Linked DNA regions of Oceanispirochaeta sp. M1. The protein of the gene in region 2 interacts with the protein of the main gene of each other region in a pairwise test. Links are inferred from orthologs where the notes say so. Each region holds a gene or a part of one and is shown on either strand. Other genes may lie near its edges.

What was found.
Region 1: the proteins of DV872_RS06160 (region 2) and topA interact in binary tests that used the Escherichia coli proteins (3 or more experiments, as listed by UniProt). The link is inferred for Oceanispirochaeta sp. M1 from one-to-one orthologs.

The regions. Positions count from the first base shown.
Region 1 is NZ_QQPQ01000015.1:83,190-95,379, forward strand. Bases 8,109-11,185 are described here. They hold topA (type I DNA topoisomerase), read right to left. Parts: upstream 10,881-11,185; coding sequence 8,337-10,880; downstream 8,109-8,336. Other genes in these bases: ftsH (ATP-dependent zinc metalloprotease FtsH), read right to left, coding at 8,109-8,166; DV872_RS12540 (NAD(P)/FAD-dependent oxidoreductase), read left to right, coding at 11,016-11,185. Outside these bases: protease modulator HflC, read left to right, coding at 1-21; DV872_RS12505 (sodium:glutamate symporter), read right to left, coding at 615-2,054; DV872_RS12510 (response regulator), read left to right, coding at 2,269-2,646; DV872_RS12515 (hypothetical protein), read left to right, coding at 2,643-3,257; DV872_RS12520 (GGDEF domain-containing protein), read left to right, coding at 3,254-4,246; DV872_RS12525 (chemotaxis protein CheA), read right to left, coding at 4,217-5,773; more of ftsH, read right to left, coding at 5,926-8,108; more of DV872_RS12540, read left to right, coding at 11,186-12,190. UniProt on the Escherichia coli protein: Releases the supercoiling and torsional tension of DNA, which is introduced during the DNA replication and transcription, by transiently cleaving and rejoining one strand of the DNA duplex.
Region 2 is NZ_QQPQ01000007.1:30,140-42,048, forward strand. The notes cover bases 4,117-6,912. They hold DV872_RS06160 (YigZ family protein), read right to left. Parts: upstream 5,923-6,912; coding sequence 5,311-5,922; downstream 4,117-5,310. Other genes in these bases: DV872_RS27185 (lipopolysaccharide assembly protein LapB), read left to right, coding at 4,117-4,347; thyX (FAD-dependent thymidylate synthase), read right to left, coding at 4,369-5,205; DV872_RS06165 (trehalase family glycosidase), read left to right, coding at 6,112-6,912. In the rest of the region: excinuclease ABC subunit UvrC, read right to left, coding at 1-451; DV872_RS06145 (LamG-like jellyroll fold domain-containing protein), read left to right, coding at 507-1,964; more of DV872_RS27185, read left to right, coding at 1,975-4,116; more of DV872_RS06165, read left to right, coding at 6,913-7,530; recombination mediator RecR, read right to left, coding at 7,647-8,234; DV872_RS06175 (YbaB/EbfC family nucleoid-associated protein), read right to left, coding at 8,238-8,558; dnaX (DNA polymerase III subunit gamma/tau), read right to left, coding at 8,561-10,342; DV872_RS06210 (DUF4954 family protein), read left to right, coding at 11,096-11,909.

The DNA.
Region 1 (12,190 bases), on a different replicon or contig from region 2:
TATAATTCTTCAGGCCGTTAGGCTGAAGATAGATTCCCCGGGACTTCTCATTGAAGTTTAGTAGGGAATGACTTTAAAACCGGGGTTAAAGCCCCGGTTTTTTTATTTGCAAAATATAAGGCCGCATGAATTGTTATTTTTTAACTACAAGGACAATAGCACTGCATACAGGACTGTGGATGCAGCCGAAAGTGATATTGTATGTGATATCACATTTCCGGTACTGCGGATGCTGCTGAAAGTGATATCGTATGTGATATCACATTTCCGGTACTGCGGATGCTGCTGAAAGTGATATCGTATGTGATATCACATTTCCGGTACTGCGGATGCTGCTTAAAGTGATATCGTATGTGATATCACATTTCCGGTACTGCGGATGCTGCTGAAAGTGATATCGTATGTGATATCACATTTCCGGTACTGCGGATGCTGCTGAAAGTGATATCGTATGTGATATCACTTTTAGAGCCTTATTGGCTCTTGGATGGCTGCGGGAGGAACTTTACATAAAAAAACCGGAACTGCCTGGTGGGCAACTCCGGTCAATCTTTATTCACATTATTTCTATTCTAACCATTCTATTCAGACTGACTTGATTAAATTTACAGTAATTATTTATTTTTCACCTTGAGGTGTTTCTGGTGAAGCCAGAGGTCTGCTGGTCTGTTGAAGCGGTTTTTGCCTGACAGGAAAAGATAGAGGACAAAACAAAACAGTACATAGAAGGCGTATATACCTAAAACTATATATGTCTGAACCAGAGAGCCTTTCAAGGCACCGTAGGCTGGCATATTGGCCGTAATGATAATGGGTATAACCATCAGGAAAACCATTCCTGAGGCATACATGTAGTCCTGTGAGGCGGGTGTTTCAAACTCGGGGTCGATAATTCTTAGCAATGCCAGGCCAGTGGGTAGTGTTCCTGTAACACATCCATAGATTAAAATGGCTCGATAGAAGCTATGATCTTCAAATATCCGGCTGGAGAGCCAGATATGGGTTACGATCGTGATAAAACCGGAAACTCCGGCAATTATGAGAATTGGAATCCAGTAATCACGGAGTACGGCTACAGAGATGGCTCCCACAGATGCGGCAACCATAAAGTCTACCGAAAAACCGGCAATACGGGTCATTCTCTTATCATCAATGACATATTCCATATTAAAAACCTGGATAAAGTGTTTTACGATCATTGCCGTAACGGCTGAAAAGATAAACATAATACCCCAGAGATTAACTGCCAGCTCTGCTCCAAGTGGTCCGGCAAAGGCTAGAAGCCAATTCAGAAGTCTGAGGAGAAGATAACTTAACAGGTATGTTCCGAGGATAATAGCAGCATTGAATGAGAGGGGATCTATGGCTTCTGATGAGGTCTTATTCTCAACAGTATCATCGGGAGCATCCTCCCCTCTTTTGATAACACCGGCCCGTACAGTTGCCTTTTCAAGTCCGGAAATATGATCAGGATAGATCCACTTCTTGCGAAGACCGAAATTGATCAGGAATATCCCGCCGAAACAGGCAAGAAGAAAGCCCAGAGCTCCGAAGGTTAATCCAACAGAAGCAAGTCCTTCAAATCCCATATCCTCCCAACCGCTGCCGATGGCAAAGGCCTGACCGGGTCCAAGAGAAAATCCTAAAGTAGCGAACAGGCCGAACCCCGGAAAGAGTGAGGGGAAAATTGTATGTATCATAATAAGGGTCAAGATGGTACCGACAAAGCACTGTAGACCGTACTGAGCCACAAGTGATGTTGCCATTGATAAAACGGCTTTTTTATCAGATTTCACCTTTTTACCAATCCTGAGGATCATTGAAATAAATGAAATATTCAAAAAATGAAAAACCATATTTTCAAGAGACACTGTTGTCCAGCCCCAGAGCGGGCCGATCCAGTTATAGAAAATAAGCAGGATAAAACCTGCAGTCAGAGAATTGGGAATCAAATATTTCTGAAAAAAACTGACCTTGGAACGTATTAATGTTCCCAGCAGCAGAGCAATTGAAATAATTCCGAGATCAATTAGAAAAGTCCAATGAAAGTTCAATGAGTGCCTCCAGCGGCAAAGGAGAACCGCTTAATATCAATTTACTACAATATAGGTTTTTTTGTCAAAATAATAGCATTGTCCTGATAAAATCAGCTTTGAGCTAATACAGCTGACAGGGATGATGATATAATCACAATGAGCTGCAGATTTTGAATTCAGGCAGCTGATCACTTAATATTAAATAAAAAGAAAAGATAAGGCCGGAGGAATTATGTCCCTTTCCAATAAAAAAAGAATACTGATTGTTGACGATACAAAGCTTGGAAGACTCAGTGTCAGAAAGATCCTGAATGAACTCGGGATTGAACAGATAGAAGAATGTTCCAATGGTGAAGAAACCCTTGAACTATTAAAAGAAAAAGATTTTGATCTGGTATTGATGGACATTTTGATGCCCGGAATCGGGGGGATAGAAACACTTAAACAGATAAAAGAATCAGGATATAAATCAAAGGTTTTAATGGTCTCTGCAGATATCCAGGATGCGACCAAAAAGAGATGTGAAGATTCTGGTGCAGCAGGCTTTATTAATAAACCTGTAAATGAAAAAAAATTAAAGCCGGTTCTTGAAGAGTTGAGTATTCTATGAGTTCAGAAAAAGTAGAAATGAAGGATGATCATCTTGATTTTCTAGTAGAGCTTCTGACCATAGGAGCAGGAAGAAGCTCCGAGATACTCAGTGAAATGCTTGATACCTATATCCAGCTCTCCATTCCGTCTATCAGGCAGATTGATGTTAAGGATTTAAGCAATACAATTCCTGAATATCTGAATCAGGAAGTTTCAGTCATAGACCTGATGTTCAAGGGTGATGTAAGTGGAGAAAGCAAGCTTATCTTTCCGGCCGAGAGTGCCAGGATACTTGGAAATCTACTCCTTGATGCTGATGAGGATGAAGATTTTGACAGTGCAAAAGTAGGTGTTCTCACAGAAGTAGGGAATATTGTTCTTAACTCAATTATGGGAACAATATCAAATTACCTCAAGATTAACTTTGATTATCAGATTCCTGTTTATCAGCATAATTTCACACGAAACAGTCTTGATGACCTGAGGAAATCAACAGATACCCTCCTCCTTGCGGATACACGTTTCATTGCTGAAAAGTACAGTATTCAAGGTGATATTGCACTCCTGTTTACTATGAAATCAATGGAAGATCTGACTAAGCTGATGGATAAATATCTGGAAGAACTATGATAACACAATATGAAATGCTTTATGCTCTTCCTCAGGGTATATTCTGTATGGATCAGAACTATAAGATTTTATTCTGGAATAAGCTGATTGAATTCTGGACCGATATACCAAGTGCTGAAGCCGAAAATAAAGATGCAAGAGATTTATTTCCTGATCTTAAAAAGAAGTTCTATACTCTTATGATTCATCAACTATTTGAAGTCGGCTCTACTGTTGTTTTCTCCTATCAGCTGCATAAGAACCTGTTTAGATTCCAGGAAGATTCAAAGAATATTCTCTGCATTCAAAGTCAGGTTGTTCGCAGTCACTCTCCTGAAAATCCAAATAACCTGATAGCTGTTTTTTCACTCCAGGATATCAGTGGTCTTATCACTCAAATCCAGCAGTATAAAGAGGTTAAAGATCAGGTTCTGGAACTTCTTGAAAAAATGAAAAAAACAGAAGAAGAGTTGCGCATTACTAATGATGAACTTCAAAAAGCTGCCAGTACAGATCCTCTTACAGGCCTGAAAAACAGACGATCAATGACAGAAGTTCTTGATGCTGAAAAGAGGCGCCACAGCCGTTACGGTGCCATATTTTCAGTTCTAATAGCAGATATAGATGATTTTAAAAAGTTCAATGATACATATGGTCACGCCTGTGGAGATTTTATACTTAAGTATCTTGGAGAGATATTTCACAGAATCGTCAGACCGACAGATTCAGTCTGTCGTTGGGGTGGTGAGGAATTCCTGTTCCTCCTGCCGGAAACAGATGTGAATGAAGCCGGCAAGATGGGAGAGCGCATTCGAAATGAAGTGGCAGCTGAAGTCTTTAATTTTGAAGGATACAAGCACAAGGTTACAATGACATTTGGAGTCAGCTGTATTGAACATGAAACAAGTGTGACCCGGATTATCGGCAATTCGGATGAAGCCCTCTACTATGGGAAAAATCATGGCAAGAACAGGGTTGTGCTATACCCTGAACTCATTGATAAGACCTGATATATTCAAAATAATAACAGGTTCACCTGATCCGAGAACTGAGCTGCCCTGCATCCAGACTTCCTTCTTTAACAGAGGATGGAGAGGTTTCACAACTGTCTGTAGAATATCGACGACCTTATCACAGAGAATTCCGCAGCTGCTGTTCAGATGTCTCACTATAACAATATTTCCAGCGTCCCCTTCCAGGTTCATGACTCGCTTTAAATTCACCAATGGTAGAACTTTTCCATTCCATTCAGTAGAACTTAGTTCCAGACTCTGATTGATGGATGCGGGGTCAATATGAATACATTCAATAACATCCTCGGAAGGAATTATATAATAATTGTCTTCCATCTTAATCAGAAGCCCTTCAACAAGAGCAAGAGAGAGGGGAAACTTCATGATAAAGCTTGACCCCTTACCCGGTTCAGACTTTATGACAAGACTGCCTCTGAGATTTTGGATGCTCTCTTTAACAGCAGCCATCCCCATTCCTCTGCCGCTAATATTCGAAACTTCACCGGCAGTTGAGAAACCGGGTTCAAAAATCAGCTCACCCAACTCTTTTTCTGATGTGATATGCTGCCATTCAGGATTACTTAGAGCACGTTTCCTGATTTTCCTATAATCCAGCCCTTTTCCATCATCAGAGATGGTTATGAATATTGCATCATTTTCATGATGAGCATTCAGTTTTATGACACCTTCAGGATCTTTACCGCATTTCTTTCTATCCTCTGGAAAGTCAATGCCATGGTCTATGCAATTACGAAGAAGGTGTGTGAGAGGATCTGAGATTCTCTCGGCAATTGTCTTATCCACTTCTGTCTGCTCGCCTGAAATTTCAAGGCGTATTTTTTTACCGGTATCTTCTGCAAGATCGCGTACAGTACGTTTAAATCTGTTCATAACAGAGGAAAGGGGAATCATGCGCATTTCAAGAGTTTTATTACTGAGCTGATCTATAAGTCCCAGTAAAAAGGAAGTCTTTGTGCTCAGCCGGCTGTCCTGCATTTCATTGCTCAGCTGCCGGAATGAATCACCCGAAGTCAACAGTTCACCAGTAAGATTCAGTAGTTCATCAAGCTTGGCTGAATCTACACGGAGAGTATTCTGATCATTAATCCATCGCTCTTTACTCTGATTAGTTGAAAAAACTTCTTCCTCAACAGCATAAAAATCATGATCCAGCAGCTCTTTGAAATCTGCGATAGTATTTATATCCAGGGATGATTCATTCTCCTGATTTATAACCTTACGGACCATATCCACCATTTCAAGAACTGCTCTGACAAATAGTTTTTTCTGAATAAATGGCCTTGTCATACAGGATTGAAAAAGTTCTTCACAGCTGTGAACCAGCTCTTCCAGCTTGTTGAATTCTATTATTCCCAGGCTTCCTTTAATAGAATGAGTCTGATGGTATGCCTGTTTAAGGACTTCAGATTCCCCATTTCTTTCATAGGAGAGGATCGATTCTTCAAGGGTATCTGCTAATTCCAATGTCTCTGATGTAAAAACATTCCAAATTTCATCATCCATTATTTATCATCCATTATTCATCATTCCCGTTTATATAATCAATTATAGTTGTTAATAAGTATAAATATAAAAAAAAGCAGAAATCATTTCTGATTTCTGCTCTTCAATATCTTAAGAATTTTCAGATTTGTCTGAGTATAATATAAAAGATTTTATTTATCTTTTTTATCATCCTCTATTGTTTTCTTTTTTTCTCCAGCCATCTTGAGAGGAACCTCACGGGTATAGGGATTTTCGGTTTTGTGCTCAGAGCTTACCGTGGGTGGCTCATTCATTTCAGCCAGTTCACGGGCCTTGTTTCTAGCAATGATTGCATCATTCCTTTTCTGTCCCTTTTCAGCAGCTCTTTCCGAGACCTTCATGTCTCTTTCTTTACGGCTGACCAACTCGGCGGTACCCTTCTCATTTTTCTCGATAAGGGCAAGGAATTCTTCTGTGGAAATCACTTCTTCATCCATCAGATGATCAGTAACGCCCTCAAGAAGATCTCTGTGTTTAGTCAGAAGATCAAAAACTATCTTGTAGCGTTCATTCATCAAACGGGAGATCTCCTCATCGATATACTGCTGAGTCTGCTCTGAATATTCCTTAACTGCTCCACCACCTTCAAGATAGGAACCGTTACGTTTAGTCAGGGCCATATTCTTAAACTTACCGCTCATACCATATTCGGTAATCATATTCCGGGCAATGTCTGTGCTCTTCATGATATCGTTGGAAGCACCAGTGGAGATTTTGTTAAATACAATCTCTTCGGCGGCACGTCCTCCCAGAAGAATATCAATCCTTCCTATCAGTTCATCCTGAGTCATCAGAAAACGGTCTTCTGTTGGTGTCTGCAGGGTATAACCCAAAGCACCCATACCGCGGGGAACTATTGAAATTTTCTGAACAGGGTCCGCATCGGGGGTAAAGGCAGCCACAAGAGCATGTCCTGTTTCATGGTATGCTACGATTTCCCTTTCTCGGGGGTTGATCAGTCTGTTTTTCTTTTCAAGACCGGCAATAGTCTTTTCTATAGCCTCATCCAGATCTTTATGAGTAACAGCATTTCTGCCGCCTCTTACAGCCAGAAGGGCCGCTTCATTGACGATATTTGCCAGGTCTGCACCTACAAATCCCGGAGTTGCCTTAGCTATTTCTTTCAAATCCAGATCAGGATCCAGTGTTACATCTGCAGAGTGAATCTTGAGAATTGCTTCTCTTCCCAAAAGGTCGGGTTTATCAACAAGAACCTGTCTGTCAAAACGACCGGGTCTGAGAAGAGCAGGGTCAAGAACTTCGGGTCTGTTGGTAGCTGCCAGGATAATAACACCTGATGTAGAGTCAAAACCATCCATCTCAACAAGCAACTGGTTCAATGTCTGTTCACGTTCATCGTTGGTACTCATGGCACCCGCACGACTCTTACCTATTGCATCCAGCTCATCAATAAAGATGATACAGGGAGCCTTTTCACGGGCCTGTTTAAAAAGATCACGTACACGGGCAGCACCTACACCGACAAACATTTCGACAAAGTCGGCTCCACTCATACGGAAGAAGGTAACCTCGGCTTCACCGGCAACGGCTCTGGCCATCAGGGTTTTACCTGTTCCCGGAGGTCCTACAAGGAGTACACCCTTGGGAATTTTACCTCCGATTGCGGTATATTTATCTGGGTTTTTGAGAAAATCCACGACTTCAACAAGTTCGTCTTTAGACTCCTCACAACCCGCAACATCTTTAAATCTTGTATTCAGATCCTCTTCGGCTACTATTTTAGAATTGTTTTGACCAAAGCTCATAACATTTGAGCCGCCCATTCCGCCGCCCATTTTTTTAAATATCAATCTCCATATCAAGAAGAGAAAGAGGAGTGGAACAACCCAGCTTACAAGAATTTCAAGGAAGTAATTCCTTTTCTCCTGCTCTGCATAATACTCAATATCCCGGCTCTCCATAAGAGGAACAAAGGTAGGATCATTAATGGGAACAGTTTTAAACATGTTTCCCTCAGCCTGGGCAGTCTTACTGCCATTCAGACGCTGAGTTAAAGAATCCATAACCTGGCTGGCATATTCATCTGCCGTATAGGTCATACCGTAATAAAAAGACGGGGTCATCTTAACCCTTTTAATATCACCGTTCTCTACTTTTTCCTTAAATACGGAAAACTCAATAACCTCATCGGGGGTCTTGAGAAACATGAAGTTCAGTACTGCAAGAACAACTATTACAAGGAGAAAATACCAGAAGGAAAAGCGGTATTTACCACCCTTTCCGGTTTTCATATCTTTAATTCGTTTTTCCATGTTTTCAGGCTTAAATTGCTCCTGGAGTTTTTTCTTCCAGTCGTCATTATTGTTATTGCCCTGGGCATTCGTTTTCTTATCATCAGGTTCATTACTCATCAATTACTCCTGCCCTTTGAAATAGGGCTAAGTTATTATGCAATACACTTACTGTATGCAGAAAAACCGATATCAATAAAATAAGTATTCCCTGCAGGGAAGTAAAGATAAAAAAAATCCTGCAAGCCAAATTAAACTGACTCTACAGGATATTCTTCCACCTCTGTGGCTTATTCTTTTTCAGAAGATTTATCTTCCTCTGATTTCTTCTTTGCCGGAGCCTTTTTGGCTGTGGCTTTCTTAGCTGGAGCCTTTTTAGCCGGAGCTTTCTTAGCCGGAGCTTTCTTGGCTGGAGCCTTTTTAGCCGGAGCTTTCTTGGCTGTGGCTTTTTTAGCTGGAGCTTTCTTCGCCGGAGCAGCCTTTTCGGCACCCGCGGCACTCTTATCCTCTTCTCCAGGAAGAGGTTTTGCATTCCGGCATTTCGGGTAACCAGTACAGGCCAGGAAGGGACCACGGCGTCCCATCTTTACTTCCATGGGCTTACCGCACTTCTCACAGACTTCACCTTCAACCTTGGGAAGGATGATAACTTTACCGTCCTTGTCGATGGGCATGGTATTTTTACAATCAGGATAGCCGGAACAAGCCAGAAAAGGCCCTCTACGTCCCATTTTAACTTCCATTGGCTTACCGCAGAGATCACAGTCTCTTTTTATCTTGGGCAGTTCAACGGGCTTTCCTTCCTTATCTACAGACATGGTTGTCTTGCATTCAGGATATTTGGAACAGGCCAGGAATTCCTTGCCGAAGCGGGACTTCTTCAGAATCATATTGCTGCCGCATTCAGGGCAGGGGACAATTTCTGCGGGTTCGGCGTTTTCATCTTGTTCATTTTCACCGGGCATAGGTATCAGACCCTTACACTCGGGATAGGTGGAACAACCCAGGAAAGCACCGTTAACAGAGTAACGCAATACCAGAGGACTTTCACAGAGAGGACATTTCTCATCTCCATCCCAGGGGCGTCCTTTGAGGGGTGCTGCATCTGTCATGGCTTTTTCAAGCTTGGCTTCAAAGGGCTTGTAGAAATTATCCACAAGTTCGACCCAGTTGGCCTTACCCTGCTCCACTTCATCCAGACTGCTCTCCATATTGGCAGTAAACTGAAGCTCCATAATGTCTTCAAAGTTACCGATCAGAATATCGACAACCGCCATTCCCAGCTCCGTAGCATGGAAGGCCCTGCTTTCCAGACGGACATAACCTCTGTCATTGATGGTCCTGATAATAGGAGCATATGTTGACGGACGTCCGATTCCTTCCTTCTCAAGAGCCTTGACCAGACTGGCCTCGGAAAAACGTGACGGCGGCTTTGTGAAGTTCTGGGTAACATCCAGTTTATCCATATCAAGAGGTTCATCGGCCTTAACATCAGGAAGATTCTGATACTTATTGTCTTCTTTCTTGTCGCTGTCGGGAATAAGAACTGTGTGTCCGGGAAAACGGACTATTCTACCCTTGGCTTCCAGTTCGGCCTCTCCTGCTCCGATGGTCACTGTTGTGATATCAAAGCGTGCGGGGGGCATCTGGGAAGCTACAAAGCGGCGCCAGATCAGTTCATAAAGACGATACTGTTCACGGGTAAGATAGGGTTTAACCCTTTCCGGTGTCAGTTCTGTTGAACTGGGACGGATAGCTTCATGCGCATCCTGTGCATTTTTTTTAGAACTGTATTCCTGAGGCTTTTCAGGCAGAAATTCGGGATCAAAATTATTTGCTATATAATTCCGGACATCTTCCATGGCCTCGGGGGCAATTCTTATAGAGTCGGTTCTCATATAGGTGATAAGACCCTGTGTCTCACCTTCAATCTCCATACCTTCATAAAGTTTCTGAGCCACAGACATGGTCTTTGTGGTACCGAATCCAAGGTATGTGCTCGCACCCTGCTGCAGAGTGGAAGTGATATAGGGAGGACTGGGACGGCCTTTGGCTTCCCTGGTCTCAATTTTCAGAATGCTGAGATCATTGCTTTTAATATGCTCTGCAACTACTGCAGAAGAAGCCTCATTTGAGGCGTCAGGATTTCCCAGTTCGAATTTTTTACCCTGCCAGCGGACAAGGGCTGCTTCAAACTGATCCTTTTTTGATTCAGGTGGGGAAACCAGAGCCTTGATTTTCCAGAACTCTTCGGGAATAAAGGCCTTGATCTCTCTCTCCCGCTCTACGACGATACGTACAGCAACAGACTGAACACGACCCGCACTGAGGTTCTTTGCGACTTTCTTCCAGAGGAAGGGAGAGAGGCTGAAACCTACAAGACGGTCCAGGACACGCCGTCCCTGCTGTGCGTTTACACGGTCCATATCGATCTTATGAGGATTCTCAAGAGCCTTGAGTACGGCACTCTTGGTAATTGATGAATAGGTAACCCGGTGAGCTTCTTCATCACTAAGATTCAGAGCTTCCTTGAGATGCCAGGCAATTGCCTCTCCCTCACGGTCGGGGTCAGGTGCCAGATAGATTTCGTCAGCCTTGGCTGCAGCATCCTGCAGTTCCTTAACTGTCTTTTCCTTACCCTTGATAATGATGTAATCGGGTTTGTAATCATGTTCTATATCAATTCCCAAAGCCTTCTTTCCACGGCCGCTGCTGCTCAGGTCGCGGATGTGTCCGACAGAGGCCTTGACTGTGAAATCTTTGCCGAGAATTTTCTTTATTGTTTTTGCTTTTGCGGGACTTTCCACGATCAAAAGCTTCTTTGTAGCTGCCAAAAGAGCCTCCAGATAAAGGGGAATTAAGTTTTACCTTTGGATACATACATAATCAAGGATTCCTATATTGTCAAGTTCTTCTAATAAACAGTTTTGCCCCCTTGCCCCTGTTGGAAGGGCAATTTATGATAAAATATGGGCAAAACAGAACTTAATATCAATATTTCCACCGATTACAAAGAAGAGGATCTTGACCGGCAGATCCGCCTTAAACTCCGCATTAATAATCTGCAATACAGAATTATAAAGAAGAGCCTGGACAGCCGCAGAAAAGACCGGATTCACTGGCAGATCAGAGTACTGGCTGAATCTCCTGAGATAAAAGAGAGCCCTCCATCAGGGACTACCGCAGCTTCAGCTCTGGAGATTCCAAAAGTACCTGGAAGTCCAGAAGTTGTTATTGCCGGTTCGGGTCCTGCGGGGATATTCCCGGCCCTCTTTCTGCAAAAGGCGGGCTTTAAAGTAACAATCCTTGAGAGGGGAAAAAACGTAGATGATCGTGCTGCAGATATCGAAAAGCTTGAAAAAGAGGCTCTTTTTACTGAAAACAGCAATTACAGCTTCGGTGAAGGGGGTGCAGGAACCTTTTCTGACGGTAAGCTCACCTCCCGAAGCAAACATATAAAGAAGGAGCGCCGTTATATTCTGGAGGAGTTTGTCCGCCACGGTGCCCCGGAAGAAATTCTATACCTGGCACATCCTCATATTGGAAGTGACAGACTTCTCCCGGTTGCCCGCAGTATGCGGCGTGAGCTGGAAAAGCTTGGGGGAAAGATCGAGTTCGACTCGTCAGTGAAAGATCTGGATATTAAGGACGGGAGAGTCAGAGCTGTCATTACTGATAACGGCAGTCTTGAGGCAGATTATTTTATTCTGGCCACGGGACATTCGGCATTGGATACATTCAGAATGCTAATTAACAGAGGAGTTCCTTATATATCAAAAAACTTTGCTCTGGGATTCCGGATGGAACACAGCCAGGAGAGTATTAACCGGATTCAGTGGGGCTGCCCCTCCCTTGAGGGCGTCAAAGCCGCCGAATACAGACTGACCTCGGGAAAGGCTGATCTTCCTGTATACAGCTTCTGCATGTGTCCAGGTGGAAAAGTGGTACCTGCAGCCACCTTTTCGAACACTAATATTGTTAACGGGATGAGCTATTACGACAGAAGCGGTGCCTTTGCCAATGCCGCCCTGGTTGCGGGAGTTCCGCCCCGGCTGATAAATGAGAATGAACCCGATGCTGCACAGAGTCTGAACTGGCTGGAGGCTCTGGAACAGAAATTTTATAGAGAGAGCAGTGGCTACAA
Region 2 (11,909 bases):
TCTTCTTTATAAGTGCAAGTGTTTCATCCAGAACTTTAACATCCGGATAGGGTCCGTAATACTGAGATTTATCATTTACAATATTTCGAGTCCTGAATACACGGGGATATTCATCCGATGTAATCCGGATAACCGGATAACTCTTCCCGTCTTTCAGGTTGATGTTGTATCGGGGATTCCATTTCTTTATTAGATTATTTTCAAGGAGAAGTGCCTCATATTCACTCTTGGTGACTATATGATCAATACTGTGAATCTGATGGACAAGAGTTCTGGTTTTTATATCTTTTTCCCCTGAAAAATAGGAACGAACCCGGTTTCTCAATTTGACAGCCTTTCCGATATAGATGATTTTTTTCTGCTCATCCTTCATCAGATATACACCGGGTTGGAGGGGGAAATCTTTTATTTGTTTTCGAAGTGTCTCGACTCTTTCTTTATTACTATCCATAATTTACCGATAAGATTCATATATTGCTATGAAGATAAAACATACCCTCATTCTGATGATTTTACAAACCCTGATTTTCTCACAGATTCTGTTTGCCGAAAGCCTGACTCTCGGTGGAGAGGATGACTGGAACGGAACGGTTCTAAATAACCTGAAAACAACCCCCGGAAAGGGTGGTTTTCTCGATCTTGTACTGAACAGAACCGAACTGAACTCCCGTATAGATTCAACCGATATCCTTCTCCCCTTCAATGAAGCGGAAGGACGAGATAAATCGGGTAACTATATTATTGGAGAACAGCCGGAATACAGCCGCAAATACTTTAAATCCGGTGCCGGCAGTGCAACTTTCGATAGAGAAAACAGAATAACACTGAAAGCAGATACCCGTGGTTCCCTTTTTTATCCTTTTACAAACTGGGAAGATTTCACAATTGAATTCTGGCTCTACCCTGCGAATCCCAGGGAAGGTGAAAATATTATTCAATGGAAGGGACTGGGCCGTGACGGAGATGAAATTTACTCTCAGTCAATTCTTTGTCATTTTATCAACCGTCGCCTGGTATGGAGTTTCAGTAATATTTTTCAGATGCCCGACAGCCCTGAATCTTTCTATGAAATATCCGGAGATCCTGTCCTTCCCAGACAGTGGAATCACCATATGCTCCGTTATGACAGCCGTACAGGGATGCTGGAATACCTGGTAAACGGTCAACCCTCGGCAATAATCTATACAACTGATGATGGAAATGAATCCAGCACTGTTTACACTCCAAGAGTGGGTGATGAACCTGGTGAACTGGTCATCGGTTCCGGTTTTACAGGTTTTATGGATGAATTCAGGATGGAACGCCGTTTTGTTGAAAACCGTTCCACAAGACGCTACGACCAACCGGGCTATGGAATAAGCACCGTACTGGACCTGAAATTCACGGACTCCAGATTAAACAGTCTGAGTGCTGTGGACAGCAGTCCCGGAAATGCTGCTGTATTTCCCTACTATTTTGCAACAAACAGTCTTCTTGAAGCCGAGGAGAGAAGACAGAATTTCCAGGGAGAAAGCACTGTTCTGGACGCTCCTGAATTATGGAAACCATTTTCTGAAATTGATGAAGACAGCCGGGGACGTTATCTGCTGATGGCATTTCTTCTCTACCCCGACATGAAAGAAGATCTAACTCCGGGCCTCTCGTTTATGAAACTTGATTACACTCCTTCACTCCCGCCCCTTCCTCCGGCGTATATACATGCAAGGCGATCTGATAACGGAGAGCTCAGGCTGGATTGGAATCCCTCCGCCTCTCCTGAAGTTGAAGGATATCTTCTGTTCTTCGGGGAAAATCCCGGTGAGTATATATATCCCGGCAGTCCCTTAAAAATTGAAAAAGAGAGTTATACTCTTTTAGACGGACTCTCTCCCTTTAAACAGTATTTTTTCGCAATAAAATCCTATACTGGATCGGATAATCCCCGTTACAGTGATTTTTCCGAAGAAATTTCTATAAGACCCTGAAGGATGGTTCATGAGTAATTATCAGAACAAATACAATCAGGCCATTTCAGCTTACCTCCTTGAAGACTATGAACTGTCAAGAGATATGACTGATACCCTCCTGAAAGAAAACGGAGACAGCATACTTCTCCTTATTCTTTCAGGAAATATTCATGAGGCTCTCAAGAACTCGGATAAAGCCATCAATGACTATAGAAAAGCAATCCATCTCTCTCCTGAAAACCCGGAAGCATATAACAATGTAGGGGTCTCCTATAAAAACAAAGGCGACTTCACAAAAGCGGAAACCGCCTTTAAACAGGCCGCCAGACTTGCTCCGGACCGTCCGGACATAAGTTACAACCTTGGAAATCTTTATAAACGAAACGGCGATCTCGAACTGGCCGAGAAATGGTATAAAAAATCAATCAAACAGGATCCTTCCTACATAAAGGCCTATAATAATCTGGGAACCATCTTTGAGCAGAGCAAAAATTATGAAAAAGCCGAAGAGATCTATCGCCAGGGTCTCTCCATGGACAAAAATAATGCAACCCTCCACTACAATCTGGGAATAACATATCAGGACAGGGGAAATCTGGATGAGGCTAAAATCCAGTATGAAGAGTCCCTGAAATACAGGCCCGGCTGGACACCAAGTCTCGGAAATCTGGGAGAGGTTCTTCAGAATCAGGGATCCCTGGATGAGGCCGAAAAAAAATTCGAACAGCTTCTGGATAAAGAACCTGAAAATGTTCGTGCCATAAATAGTATGGGTACAATTCACGCCGAAAAAGGTGATGAAGAGAAAGCCCGCCATTACTTTAAAAAAGCTCTTTCCCGTGATCCTTCCTATAAAACTGCCACACTTAACCTTCAGCAGCTGTATATGAAACAGAATGCTCTGCAGGAAGCCCTGGAAGAGCTGAATAAACAGGCTAACTACCACCCTTCTGATATGCATATCCGTCTTCAGATCGGTGACATCCTGACAAAACAGGAACGCTATAAAGAAGCTGAAAAAGTATACAACCATGTCATTGAGAGACAGACAGATAACCTGGAAGCCTATAGAGCCCTTGCGGCACTCTATGCCATTGAGAAAAGACCGGATTTGGTCCGTTCCTGTGTGATAGAAATTTTCAAACTGGATCCTAATGACAAATCAATTCTTTATACCCTCTCCAAAACCTATCTGGAGGGAGAACGCTATGATGAAGCCCTGAAGTATATTGAAGATTATCTTGAAGCATTTCCTGCTGATAAAAAGGCACTTCATATTAAAGCAAGAATCCTTCAGAAGACATCCAGACAGGATGAGGCGGCGGAACTCTATGAACAGCTTGATGGAGATCCTGAACTGATCAACGATCCGGAAACACTTACCGATATGGCTGAAGCCTATTTTCAATCTGGAGAGAGAGAAAAAGCGGTTAACAAGCTGGAATCTCTGCTTAACCTCCAAGGTGCCTCAACTGCAACTGAAGATATCAATAACCTTACGCAGACACTGGAACTGTATGAAAAAACCGTATCCTCCTTTGAGGAAGGTTCTGAGAACTGGCACAACAATCTGGCAAAAATGAGACAGATAACCATCAGGGATTTGAAACAGGATCAATCCCAGAATTATTCGACAGGACCAAAACTGTCACAGATACCCATGGATGAAGAAGATGCCATCAGTCTGCTGGATATAAATGCCATGGAGCCCGTAATAAATATCAATGAGGAAGAAGATACTCTCCTTCTTGAAGAAGATACAGAAGATATGGAAGACGTTTACACTGAATTGATGAAAGAAGGTGTAATTCCTGAAGAAGAGGAAGTTATACAGGAAGCCCCACCACTTCCTCCTGCCGCCTATCCTCCAGCTCCGCCTTCTTCCTACCCGGCGCCCGAACCTTATCCTGTAGAGATGCCCTACCCGGTCAATCCGACACCGCCTCCGGCAGCTGAATCAGAACCCGCCCCCCCTGCTCCGGCGGGAGAATCCAAACCTGCAGCTCAGACAGAACCTGCTTCTCCGGAAGATCCCCTGAAAAAGAAAGAAGAGGATGAGCTGGAACCACGTCTGGATATTGCGGGAATGATGAATTATCTATTTACCCTTTCCCACGATCTGCCTGATGACAAAAGACAGATTCTTATAGATAAGGCTATTCCTCTGAAGATGGCATCGGTTGTTAAACGACTTTCCGGCGGACGTCATTTCAAGGAGAAAGTCTCCAGTTACGACAGACGAAACGGCAGTAGAAAAGATTTTAATATCAGTGAAGAAAATATGAAGGACTCACTCTCCGCCTTTAGAAATCTGACAGAGCAGCATCCTGATAGTCTCATCAGTTCAGCCTTTACTAAGAAAATGGATGAGCTGATGACAAAGATTAAGCCCTATCTCTGATCGAGTACGGCGGGAAAATATTTAAAGTTGCTTATGATCCTTCAGTTTTGCATTAAAGCGCTCAAGGTCTTTTCCTTTAAGAGAATTCTCTTCTCCCGCTATTACCCTGCTTAAAGCATCAAGCTCCGCTGCTGAAAAACGGACTGAACCTTTTATATGATTATCAAATGCCTCCATGGCAACCGGACAGACAAGACTGACCAGCTTGTGGATCTCCTCGGCATAGACTCTGATTTCCATCTGCGCATGGGCATCCATTCTCAATTTCAGAAAATGAAACATATTTTTTAAATCCATCTGCCAATACCACTCGGTATAAAGACTGAGGGGCAGATTGATACGAGCCAGTTCACGGGCGACATTGTCATCCAGAAGGGCTGTATAATTTTCGTATACCTTGTTCTGCTCTTCCTCAAGCATGCTTCGGACCTTCTGTTTCAATTCAGGGGGTATTTCCTCTTCAGAACGGCCCTGCTTATTATCAAGACTCTGAAACGCCACGTCTTTTTCAGACGGTAGATAAAACTCATTTTTCATAACGCTGTAGCGGCCTGAGATTTCATTTACCCTTGCAGTTCTATGACGAACCCACTGACGGGCAACAAAAATCGGCATCTTGGTATGAAAAGTAAATACAACCTGTTCAAAGGGTGAAGTGTGTTCATTTCGAAGGAGATAGTTTATCAGTCCCTTATCTTCACGGAAGGATTTGGTTCCGCTTCCATAAGAAACTCGAGCGGACTGTACAATTCTGTCGTCACTTCCCATATAATCAACGAGCCTGACAAAACCTTTATCCAGTACGGGAAACTCCTTGTCCAGTACGGCTTCAGCTTCAGGAATCACACTATGTCCCATAATATCTCCTACTCAGGGCATATCCTCTCTGGATTCCCTGTCTTTAATCTTTCCGCTGTATTGTAAATTGAAACAGAGGAAAGCTCAATATTCCTTTATATACACTTATTCCTCTTCAACAATATTGATTTCAATAGAACCCTGAGAGAAATTTTTTACATCTCTGCGGCAGTCTTCAATATTTCTCCGGGGTACTTTTCCCGATATTGTTACACCTTCTGAAAAATCTTCCACACAGTCCAGTGCTTTATTCTCTAGCAGTATTGCCTTCACACCTTCATACTGAGCATAGGAACATGATAGTGAATACTTTGAATACTCAATTTTTTCAACAGAATTCACCAGGGCCAGAACATCCTGGGCAGCCTGTGTATAGGCTGAAACAAGACCTCCAGTTCCCAGCTTTGTTCCTCCGAAATAGCGAATAACAAAAAGTGCCACATAAGTCAGGCCTGATCCCTTCAGAACTTCAAGAGCCGGTCTACCTGCCGTTCCATGGGGTTCTCCGTCATCACTCAGGCCGTAAAGAGTCCCCGCATCACCCAGAACATAGGACCAGACAACATGTCTTGAGCTGGGATGTTCTACCCTGAGCTCCTTCAATTTACTGCGAACTTCCATATCGTTTTCTACCGGAAACACCATACTTATGAACCTTGATTTCTTTACAGAGAACTCAGATTGAACTTTATTAGCCGGTATCATAATTTTTTTCATTTTTTTTATCCCGAATTTAAAAAATGTACTATAATTTATTAAAGTATATATAGTCAATTTCATAATTTAAAGCATCCAGCCGAACTGGTAAAAACTGACTCTTTTACATTGTGTAATTGATGAATTAATTGTATTATACGAAATTCACAATAATCGAATTTTTTAGTTATAAGCAATCGAGGAGCTATAGTGGTTAAGAAAGATTTTCCAAAGGTACACTATTACGACCAGGACTTTGTAGATATATACAACCGATCCTGGGCATGGGTACAGGACTACTGGTTTAAAGGCAGTTCAGAGATTAAGAACAGCTTCTTCAACCATAAGGAAAATACGACTCTCGATCTCTTCGAATCATGTATGTCTACTTTCTTTCTTGTTTATCATAATATGAAATACCCCGTTGCTCCCATGCTGGACAATTTTTACCAGCTGCAGGAAGAAAACGGTGCCATTCGTTCCAATTATGATCTTGAAACAGGAAAGCCGGTATTTACAGATGAAAATCCTGAGGGCGTATCGCCTCCCCTACTTGCATGGGTTGAATATAACCTATACCACAAAGTAGGTCAGAAAAAGAGAATCAAAGAAATCATGCCTTTCCTGGAGCGTTACTACAGCTGGCTTGATGTTACTTTTAAAGATGTAGATTCCGGACTTTATGTTGTTCCCCTTGAAGCTACAAAGATGACCAACTCTCCCAGAGAGAAAATGAAGTTTGCCGTCGATTTCAATGCACAGCAGGCTCTGAATTCACTCTACATGTCAGCTTTGGGAGATATCCTGAATGATAAGGAACTCAGCTTCAAATACAAAAAACAGTATTTTTCTCTGAAAACCAGAATCAACACTCTCATGTGGAATAAGGAAGATAATATCTACTACGATCTGGATAAAGATCTTGAGCAGGTAAAAGTTAAGACAGCCGCTTCCTACTGGCCCCTCCTGGCGGAGATTCCCAATGAAGCACGTGCTGAAGGAATGATTGAGCTGTTGAAGGATCCTGAGATTTTCGGAACGGATAATCCCTTTCCTTCTCTGGCTGCAGACGAACCTGAATTTGACAAGAAAGGAAACGGGTACCGTGGTTCTGTCTATCCTTTTCTCACATTCATGATCATCAAAGGGCTTGAAAAATTCGGCCGTTATGATTTTGCAAGAGAGTGTTCCATCCGTCATATGTACTATATCCTGGATACCTTTCATCCCGACGGGAATAAAAAAGGAACCCTATGGGAATCCTATGCACCCATGAGCGAAGGTCCTGCAGTTTGTAAGGATGAAAACATGGAGAATAAACAGCTCTTTCTGAGTTATGCAGCACTCTCCACCATCACTCTTATGATCGAAAATGTTGTAGGACTCTATATCAGTCTGCCACGTAAAACTGTAGACTGGATTGTTCCCACTCTTGAACTGATGGGAATAGAAGATCTTTGTCTAAAGAGAAACATGATCACGATCCTCAGTAATAAAAGCGCCAGAGGCTGGGAAATCCGTCTTGAATCAGAAAAACTCTATTACTTCACAATAGATATACTCGGTCAAAAGAAAAAGACACTTCCCATTCCATCTGGTAAATGTTCAATGCTCATAGATAAATTATAATTGAGCAGTCAGACTCTGAACGAACTCTGACGACAGAGAGCATCAACTTATAAATAAAAAAGCCTGATCCTTAGGGATTCAGGCTTTTTTTTATGTCCTGGTGAAAATAAATAAGCTCAGTATTCCATTCTACCTTTCAGAGCTCTGGAAATGCTCATCGTGTCAGCGTACTCCATATCACCTCCAACAGGGAGACCCGAAGCTATACGTGATATGCGGATACTGTTCCCATCAAGAAGATGTTTGATATACAGAGCCGTAGAATCTCCCTCAAGGGTGGGATTGGTGGCCAGAATAATCTCACTGACTCCAAGTGATTCAATTCTCTCCATCAAACGCTCAAAACCCAGCTCTGACGGCCCTATTCCGTCCAGGGGAGACAGTACACCATGGAGCACAAAATAAAGCCCTCTAAAGTCTCCAGTGCTCTCTATCATCATAATATCCTGAGACTCCTCCACGACACAGAGAACTTTACTGTCCCGGTCGGAAGAACTGCAGATAACACAGAGATCATCCTCCGTGTAATTTCCGCACTCTTTGCATTTATGGATTCTCTCTTTCAGCTCCCCGATAGATTGTCCCAGGAGCCTATTATAATCCTCATCTCCTTTAAGAAGGGAATAAGCCATTCGAACCGCACTTTTCTTCCCTATACCGGGAAGCCGCGACAGAAGGGTAATCAGATTTTCGAGGGTATTCATCCCTCAGACTCCGGGAAATCCGGGAGGAAGAGGCATTCCCGCAAGATCGGACATTTCATCCTTAATCTTCTCTTTAATGCTGGAAGTTGCTGCAGAACAGGCGGAGACAATAAGTTCCTCCAGCATCTTCACATCTCGTGGATCAACGGCAACAGGATCTATAGTTACACTACAGACCTCCATCTGACCGTTCATTTTGACAGTGACCAGATCACCTCCGGAAGAACCTTCAGCATATATATCTTTCAGCTTAGCCTGAACATCTCCCATCTTACCCTGCATTTCCTGCAGGTTCTTCATTAAATCCATCGGGTTAAAACTCATTCTCAACTCCTGTTTATCAAGGTTCCTCTGAATATATTCCGGACCAGTTCAACCTGTTCCTCTACTTCCTGATTCAGATCTTCTTCTTTTTTATGTTTTACAATTGTTTTTATATGCAGACTCCAGCCTAGAGCCTTTTTTACAATGGCCTCGATCTCTCTGCTCTCTTTCTCAATAAAAGTGGATTCAAAGGGACTGTTAAAACTGAGGGTAAGACCGGAGCCATCAAGATCCCAGCTTCCGGACTTATCCATAGCGGCAGCAAGAGAATGTCTTTCCTGCCTTAATGCTATCAGAACCTTTTCCCTGAATTCCGGAAGAGGAGGGAGGGGCTCATTCTGAACAGTTTCCTGCTGGATTTCCCCCGGGGCATCTTCAATTTCTTTAAGGTTTTGCAGCTGATTTTCGGTATGCCTTACAGTGGGTGTTTCTCTCCTCTCTTCCTTTTCATTAATTACAGGAGGAGCCGGAGGGTTCGATGAAGCCGAAACAGCTTCTGCTTCATTTGGTTTCGCAGCAGATACTGCAGGTGCTGAATGCCGCTCTCTCAGCTTTTGATCAAATGCATCTGATAATACCGTCTCAGGTATTTTCAGTTTTTTTTTTATCTCTTCCCCGGAAGAGCTGATCTGTATATTTGAAGAACCCAACTGTTCTTTCATCCTGGAGAGTTCCTCCAGAAGAGCCTTGGGATCGATATGATATCGGATACTGGAGAGACGGCTGACAAGCAGTTCCAGCTCAAATCGGGGGTTAAGAGAATAACGGATATTCCTGAACAGAGTGATAACCTCTTCAAGGGCCCACTCAATCTGCCTGGAATTCAGATTTTCAAACACAGCGGAGGAGAATCTGTCTTCGGTGTAGCCAAGGAGTGATTCCTTCCTGACACCATGAAAGATAAAGAGAATATTTCTCAGGTACTCAGCCAGGTCTACAATAAACTGTTCTACTGAAACACCGCCTGAGAGAATACAGTCCAGAAGATCCAGGGAGGCATTTGTTTTTTCCTCAACCAGATGGGTCATCAGATTATTTAGCTGATCCATTCCTATCAGGCCGAGTTTCTCCCTTATTTTATCCAGACTGAGATGTCCTTCGGAAAAAGAGACGATCTGGTCAAAGAGAGTATAGGCATCACGTACGGATCCCGTAGATTCTCTGGCAATCCAGAAAAGGGCATCCTCGTCATATTTAACTGCAATTTCATCACATACATTGGCAAGAAGTCTTTTAATCTCACCCAGTTCCACGAGTCTGAAATTAAACTGCTGGCAGCGGGAACGTATAGTTGCGGGGACCTTATGGATCTCTGTGGTGGCGAAAATAAATATAATATAGGGAGGTGGTTCTTCAATGGTCTTCAGCAGGGCGTTAAACGCACTGTTTGAGAGCATATGAACCTCATCGATAATATAGATCTTATAGCGTGAGCTTCCGGGACCGAAGAGAACTTCATCCTTGATCTCCCTGATGTCGTTTACACTTGTATTTGAAGCACCATCAATTTCAATGACATCCATGGAATTACCCCGGGCAATTTCCACGCAGTTCGAACAGACACCACAGGGTGTGATACTAGGTCCTTTTTCACAGTTAAGAGAACGTGCCAGAATTCTGGCTGATGAAGTTTTACCCACACCCCTGGGACCGGAAAACAGATACGCATGAGCAATTCTGCCGGACTCAATTGAGTTTTTCAGTGTGGCAACAACAAAATCCTGTCCTGATAATTCCATCAGAGACTGGGGTCTTTTCCGGGTGGCGGTTACTTCAAATTCCATATAGGGGATTATAGCTGAAAGGGAGGCAGACAGCAAGGTTGACTTGCATTCAAAAAAGGGCAAAAAAAATCCCCTCAGCTCCTCTCAAGCGGGTCATGACACATCAAACAATCACTTACGGCTGCTACCTTCCGATCCTGACCGGGTTGGGCGATGTTCAATTGCATGGAGCCTGAAAATCAACACTGAAGGGAAATACGGAGAGGGGGGGATTCGAACCCCCGGTACATTGCTGTACATACGCTTTCCAAGCGCACACCTTCGGCCACTCGGTCACCTCTCCAGATGATTCATATGAGAATAACAGGATACCTGCTACTCAATGATATGCCCAAGAGGGTTCGAACCTCTGACCTTCAATTCCGCAAACTGACGCTCTATCCAGCTGAGCTATGGGCACGTGTTCGGAGAGGGAGGGATTCGAACCCTCGGTGCGGTTACCCGCACAACACCTTAGCAGGGTGCCACCTTCGGCCGCTCGGTCACCTCTCCTGGTTTGTCTTTTTAACCAGAAACAATAATTAAGTAAAAAATTTGGTCTAAAAACTACGGAGAGGGTGGGATTCGAACCCACGGTAGGTCTCCCTACGCTGGTTTTCAAGACCAGATCCTTCGACCACTCGGACACCTCTCCAAAAACCGTAGCTTAAAATATCTTATGCCTAAATCTTTGTCAAGCCTTGAAAAGAATTAGATCAAAGTCCCCGGGTTTTTTGTCTTTGCCAGACTCTGTTTTTTAATTATAATAGGATTATGAACAATATCAGAAAGAATCCCCTGAAAGAAATCGGTTATGATTTCATACCTCTGGAATACCTCCCCGAAGGTAATGATGAATACTATATAAGAAACAGACAGATCGGCGAATATAAAGGGTACCGCCAGCTGTCGGCTCACGAGATAGAGGTCCTGGTTAAAAATGAGAATTCAGCGGATAACTGGAATGATATTTATGTTACAGACAAGTTCAATCCGAAACTTGTTAAACACAACGAGTTTCATGGTCTGATACGGATCGGAAATCTGGAAAACTACTCTCTGGAATTCCATGACATTCCATTTCCTGTAGGAATCTATAATTCCCAGATTATTTCATGCGATATGGGATCTAATGTCTCAATAAATAATGTAAACATACTCTCTCACTTTATTATTGATGATGAAGTCATTTTACAAAATATCAATGAACTGGTTACCACTAACTATGCAAAATTCGGTAACGGGATAATTAAAGAGGGTGAAGAAGAAGATGTCCGGATATGGGTGGAAGTCTCCAACGAAAACGGCGGAAGAAGGATTATCCCCTTTGATGGTATGACAGCCGGTGATGCCTGGCTCTGGTCACGAAACAGAGACAGAGAACAGCTCATGGAAAAACTTAAAGCCATGACACAGTCCCGCTTTGATGTAAGGCGGGGTTATTACGGCCGCATCGGTACAAGATCGGTTCTGAAGCACTGTCGCATACTCAAGGATGTAACCATTGGAAGTGATGCCTATATAAAGGGTTCTAATAAACTGAAAAACATAACCATCAACAGTTCTCCTGCAGCTCCTTCACAGGTAG